Regions from separate parts of the Pseudotamlana carrageenivorans genome, predicted to be linked through region 1. Evidence: riboswitches for the same ligand, from Rfam matches in the RefSeq annotation. Region 1 holds a riboswitch; the other holds the start of a gene.
What was found. A riboswitch is a leader RNA that binds a small molecule or an ion and turns the genes downstream of it on or off. The one in region 1 is predicted to bind cobalamin.

Region 1 (3,433 bases):
TCCAGCACCAAGTGAGTAACTAAAGGTATTATCGCTAATTTCATTTCTTAATCTACAACAAGAAGCTAAACTATCGGCGCTCTCCGCCTGATATATAAAAAAAGAGTTGCCTTCACTTAACTGGGTGGCACACATGTTTGCAAAATCATGATCTACGGGTTTACCCTTGGCTACAAGCATGGCCGCGGTAACCACAGGAAAGGTAAGTACAGCCTTTTCCCGTTCCTTATTAAACCAAGACATGAAATAGCTTTGTAATTTTTTTAAATCCTCCCATCGCGCTGGGGTTAAATCTGGAAAAACAAAATCGCTAAACATACTATTAAAATAAAGCTCATCGTAAATTGAGATATTCCAAAAAACCGATTGATACCCACGAGCGGCAGCGGGTTGATTGATAGCATAAACCACATGTTGCAAATGATTTTCTATCGTTTTGGTATTTGTTTTTAAATAATTGTCCCCATAATCCTTTTTAGCAAAATAATCAAAATACAATAAAAACTCTACCGTTGCTAAAGCGCCTGCAAACTGAGAACTTATAGCAAATACCAAATTAACAAATTCACCACAGAAACTCTCCAAATGCATAGGCGCTTTACTTTCACCGCCCAATTTAGTCATGCCATCTAACAAAAATGGATACATACTTATGGAGACACAATACGGTTTTAATGAAGTTTCATCATGAATATAAATCTCATGATTTTCAATTTGTCGCACGTATTCATTAGCTAAGTCATCATCAAAAAGCGTGGCAATTTTATTTTTAACTAGTTGCCTGTTTACCTGAATATTTACATCCTTATTGAGCTCAAACTCCATAGTCGCTATGTTTTTGGAGGCCACATTGGCATTGGCATCCATGGTAGATCCATCGGCAGCATTATTGGCATTGATGTAATTGGAAATGAATTGAATTTTTTGTTCAATTTGTTTTTGGCTTAATCTGATCATGACTTTTGGGTTTTTAAAAATAAATGATTTAATGGCGTATTCGATGCTACTTCAATAAACTTCTGGTTGGTCTTTGCACTATCAAGCCCTCCTAAATCGGAGTCCCACCTACCTGTTTTTATCCAAGTTAGCTCATCTAAAATACATTTTGGCACAGAGGTTTCTCCAGTATACAAACAGGTTTTATACCCTGATTTTTGAGCTATATTTAAATATTTTGAAAGCTTTTGAGCATACCATTCCCCCCCCATAAACAATACACAAGTAGCAAGAACTTTGTATCTATCTAAAATATCCAAATAGATATTTTGTGTTAGCTTTTCCCCATACTTTTCCTTCCAAAGAAAAGGTGAATGACAGCCCGGACACTTTAATTGACAACCACTAATACTAAAACAAATACTTATTTGTCCTGGCACTTCTTGCAAGGCTATTTGCATATCATGATAATACATAGAACAGGGTAATACCGATAAAACAGGTTTATCGAAACATTAAAAAACGATTAAATTGCAATAGGTATCCTTTATGAGGATGGCTTGATGCCAGTAACTTTTTTCCCGAAAGTTAGGCTCATTCTGAAAGTGGCAGGTCTTCTGACTTACTCTGGTTGTTACGTCTTCCCATTTATTTTTTTAAATAGTGACTAAAGAATGTAACACCTTTTTAAGAGCTTACAGCTGCGGGAACAGTTACGGATTTTCACCATATTCCCTTTTAATCCAAAACAGGGCACAGCCTGTCTTTAGAACCAAATTCATAGTTCAAAAGTAGTAAAAAAGAGCGCTGATAGGCTTAGCGAAAAATTTGATTTTTCAACAAGATATTAACCACTATAGTGCTTGAAATAAAACTAAAGTAAGTCCCAAAACGACTACAGGTAAAAACCACAATACCCAAATGTTATAATCTAGCTTTTTATTTTTAAGCATTTTAACATTGCGTATTTTTCGTTTTCTACCGCCGTACTGCATCCAATTTTTAAAATAAATGAAGATAACAACCAACACAAATAATATCCATGCTTTTGATGCCGACATGGTTTGCACATTCATTTGTTTAAAAAATCCTGAAAAAAAAACGCCTAAAAGTAGTAACAAACTACATTGCAGAAATGATACGTAAAACGTAGCAATATCGTTGGCTTTCTTACTTTTTTTAGATTTATAATATTGAAAAAAATGAAAGAATAATTTATCGAATGTGGTCATGGTAATTTTTAAAAGTCTTCAAAGGTAAAAACTATTCGACATAATCAATACGAATATCGTCCAATTCGTAAACCCCATCAAAAGATTCTTGTCCGCCACCCGTATATTTAAAAGCGATATGCACCATGCCTGTGGCACAAGACAAATCGACCACACCAGAATTAAACCACGGCACAAAGGAATCGGAGTTTTTAACTATGTATGCTGCCGATAACACAGCCCAAGTAGCTTGTAGTACCCCAGCTTCGGTACCGTCCCAATCTTGACTGCAAAGCACTTCCATAAAACTACTATCGGCTAAACTGTTTGAAGTTTTAAAACGCAGGGTTTCACCATCTTGGTCATCTAAATTTATAGGCGGTGTAATGAGCCAACCAATATTACTCGTATCACCAGAACTAGCACTTTGAAATCTTGCTGATCGCCCTAACGATGCATTCGATGAGGTAGACGAATAACCTTCCCAAGCTTGGGTACCTACTTCCATATAATTGGTCCACCCATCGATTACTATAGGCTTGTTGTTTTTCTGTGCCTCAAAATTTTCGGTTAGTAAATTTCCTAACCCGTAAGATTCGGCAAGACCGCAATTCAGTTCCATGGGGTCGCAGCGTTCGGGATCATCAAAAAGGACATCAGCAGAACTGTTTACAGCTAACACATTAAAATCATCGCCATAATCCCGACTATAGACCCCCGAAACATGGCCTTTTCCTTGCGGAACAATAAGCGATTTAAAATCGGCATAGGTACTGGTTTGCATCATCACTGAAACACCAGAGTCGCAGGACTCTAAAACGCGAAAACCATCAAATTCATCATAAGCTTCACTAGAAAAGCTTGCGCCTAATTCAAAGCGATTCAATTGCATATGTTCTAACTGAATGAGGGTGTTTTCATCTTTAGCTGTTAAATCTTGTAGTTGCACCAGCTTAGGCTGTATCTCTGCAATTTCAGGACTTCTACTAATAACGGAAGGGATTTCCGAAGCCTGTATTTGTCCGACACGAACACCATCACCTGTTCCAATACATAACACACCACTGTTCTCACCTACGGTTAAACCGTTCATTTTTACATAAACTTTTTGTCCGAATTGAAAAGTTTCATACAAATTGCTCTTATTTAAAAGCAAGCAAAAACCAAGTCTCGGATCGGCATCGGGATCACTCCCATCGGTTTTATTCTGAATGATGAGTTCTTCAAAAAAATTCCCCGATTTATCGGAAGACACCACATACCCTTCAATAAACAAATCGGTTTCA
Region 2 (3,433 bases), 650 kb from region 1:
GTTTCTTCTTTTTTACCTGCAGTAACTCAAATGATTTATGACATGGGACTCCAAGATATGTTGGAGGGAATAACCTTCGAATGCCCTGCCCAAGCTTTAAATGAAAAGACACCTGTTGTAAGATGTGTTTTGGAAGGTAAAAATTATACGAGTAAGGAAATCGATACGTTATTTTCGAATAGTAAAAATAAAGGTGAAAGTTTATACTATGTCGATCAAGAAAAGTTAGAGCAGATTTTACCCGATGTCATTTTTACCCAAGATGTTTGTGAAGTATGCCAAATAGATACCGAATGTACTGCCGCTGCAGTTTCAATGTTGGAAAAAACACCAGAAATTATTGCTATTACACCACAGTCTTTAGATGATGTTTTTGATTCTGTTTTAACTATAGCAAAAGTACTTGGCCAAGAAAAAATAGGTAGAGCGCATGTTGATGCCTTAATGCAGCGCATAGATGACGTTATTGATATTCAAAGAAAAAATAGATTGCAACCTAAAAGTGTTTTGCTGTTAGAGTGGATAGACCCTTTATTTAATTGCGGGCACTGGATTCCTCATCAAATTGCTTATGCCGGAGGTATTGATATGATGTCACATCCATCAGGAGATAGTATTGTTATCCCTTGGGATAAAATTGTAAAATATAATCCTGAAGTTTTGGTTATCGCTCCATGTGGCTATACGGTAGCAAGAACATTAGAAGACATGAAGTTTTTGGAAGAAATGCCAGAATGGAACAGTTTAAGAGCCGTTCAAAATAATCAAGTATACATTGCAGACTTTGATATGTTTACACAACCTTCGGCGAGTACTTTGGTAAATGGTATTGAAAGTTTAGCAAAAATGATTCATCCAGACTACTATAAAACATCACCAGAACTCAATTCAAAATTTTATAATTATAAGGATCTATTAGTATCCAAATTATAAATAAAATACTATACATTTGCAGCGAATTTTGGTTCGATAGCAAATTTAGTATGCTTCACAATGAATAAGACTACTATCATTATCGATTAAAAGGGAATCTGGTTAAAATCCAGAACTGTTCCCGCAACTGTAAGCTTAGTACCCAATTTAATTGGGTATCTCTTTAAAAGAGATTCGTGTTACACTTTAATGTCACTGAGGTAAGAGATTGCCAAAGCAAATATAATTTGCTTCGCTATGATAACTTTGGGAAGACCAACACGGAGACGCAAGTCAGGAGACCTGCCATTTTCATAACAAAAAAATAAAACTTTCGGGATAAAGGTTTAGTTATTATGAAAAAAATCTTTTTTAAAACATTATTGTTTTTTGTCTGTTTTCATGGTGTTGCTCAAAACGATAGCCTGGTTAATCGTTTAGGTGAGGTCGTTATCGTATCAGATAGAAAATTAACAAATCATTCAGCAGGTTATAAAGTTGAAACATTAAACGATTCCATAATTGTAAATAATTTAGAATCCTTTAGCGCTTTGTTGCGTTTTAATTCTCCATTATACATCAAAGAATATGGGGCAGGAGGAACCAGTACGGCTAGTTTTAGGGGTACTAGCGCTTCCAACACTGCTGTTATTTGGAATGGTATTAATATTAACTCCATTAACAATGGGCAAACAGGGTTTAATTCTTTAACGGTTAGTTTATTTGATGCCATTGATATACGAAGTGGCGGTGGAAGTTTAGAATATGGTTCTGGAGCCATAGGTGGTACGATTCATTTGAACGATAATTTGAAATTTTCAAATGATGAGTTTGTCAGCAATCAGTTTATAGCTTCATTGGGGAGTTATGATACTTATAACGGCTTGTATAAATTAAAAATTTCAAATTCTAAATGGACTATAAACGCAGGACTATCCTATAATCAATCGGAAAATGATTATCCGTTATTAGGTACAGATTATAAAAACACGAATGGCGCATACGAAAACTTGGGTTTTAATGTTAGTGGTTCTTTCTTGCTAACGAAGTTTTCTAAACTAAATTTTTATAGTTCAAACTATTTTGGAGAGCGTTTGTTTTCGGGAGAATTACCAAATCCGACGTCTGCTAATGATAAGTATCAAGATATTAATTACAGGAATTTATTGGTATACACTTTTGACAATAAAAGGTTAAGCCATGAAGCCAAATTGGCTTACTTATTTCAAGAATATAGGTATTTTGATGATAAAGCTTCTGAGACCTTCAATTTTGGGTTATCAGATCGGTATTTGTTAAATTATAATGTGAGTTATCGTTTACCCAAGTGGCATGCAACCGTATCTTCTTATTCTGAATATGAATCTGCTTTTGGAAAAACAGATCAAATAACAGAGCGAAACAGAAAACAGTTTTCTCAGTCTTTTATTTACGACCAGCATATCAACCGAATCCTATATTTTGATGCTAAAATTAGAAAGGACTTTAACTCCGATTATCAAGTGCCGTTTACTTATGCTTTAGGATTAAAAGTAAAACCATTAAATCATTTTTTTATTAGAGCCAATGGGTCTAAAAATTATAGAGTGCCCACTTACAACGATTTATATTGGCCAGGTCAAGGGAACCTAGATTTAATTCCCGAAAGTGCTTTGCAATCAGAAGTGGGAGTGGGGTATAAAAACAACCAGTTTTCAATAGATGTTGGTGCCTTCTATATCCAGGCAAAAGATAAAATAATTTGGACGCCTAATGGCGATGCAAATAGACCAGGCGTTTGGGTGCCCATAAACTTATCGGAAGTCACTAATAAAGGGCTTGAGGTCGTTATGTCTTATAAAAAGAATCTTAATAAGCATCAATTAGTATTAAATGCCAATTATAATTACACCCTTGCCATTGATGGTGCCACCGATCTTCAGGTCATATTTGTGCCAAAGAATTTATTTAATGGAAATTTAGGCTACAACTACGAAAGATTCAGCTTTTTTTATCAGCAGTTGTTTAATGGTAAAGTGTATACTACAGCAAGTAATTCTGAAGATTTTGTAATACCTCATTACTTTGTTGCTAATACAGGTATAGATTTTAAGCTTTTAAATACTCAAAATCAGCAATTAAAAATGGGGATTAAGGTAAATAATGTATTTAATAAATACTATGTAACCCAGCCAAGACGCCCGATGCCAAATAGAAACTTTAATTTTAATATAAACTATATTTTTTAAATTATGAAAATCAATAAATTATTATCAGCACTTTTTATTTTTAGTGTTTTACTTTTTAATTCATGTTCTAACGACGATGATGGGAGTGACAACTTACCAAAAGGAGCATACGAAAATGGTATTTTAATTAGCGGTGAAGGTAGCGGAGCTGGAACCGGTTCTGTGTCTTTTGTTTCAGAAGATTTATCGTTTTCTGAAAATTTAATTTTTAAGAAAAATAACAACGATCTTGAACTAGGAACTTTTTTGCAATCTATAGCTTTTAATGATTCTAAAGCGTTTATAGTTGTAGA

Region 2: it holds a riboswitch for cobalamin, as region 1 does, so the genes downstream of both, C1A40_RS01165 (TonB-dependent receptor plug domain-containing protein) here and C1A40_RS04195 (4Fe-4S cluster-binding domain-containing protein) in region 1, are expected to answer to the same signal.

The regions. Positions count from the first base shown of each region.
Region 1 is NZ_CP025938.1:893,490-896,922, forward strand. Features, by position in the region: gene nrdD (anaerobic ribonucleoside-triphosphate reductase) at 1-957, opposite strand, end outside; gene C1A40_RS04195 (4Fe-4S cluster-binding domain-containing protein) at 954-1,412, opposite strand; cobalamin riboswitch at 1,527-1,728, opposite strand; gene C1A40_RS04200 (hypothetical protein) at 1,791-2,168, opposite strand; gene C1A40_RS04205 (DUF5689 domain-containing protein) at 2,200-3,433, opposite strand, start outside.
Region 2 is NZ_CP025938.1:244,527-247,959, reverse strand. Features, by position in the region: gene C1A40_RS01170 (ABC transporter substrate-binding protein) at 1-933, shown strand, start outside; cobalamin riboswitch at 963-1,221, shown strand; gene C1A40_RS01165 (TonB-dependent receptor plug domain-containing protein) at 1,269-3,140, shown strand; gene C1A40_RS01160 (YncE family protein) at 3,144-3,433, shown strand, end outside.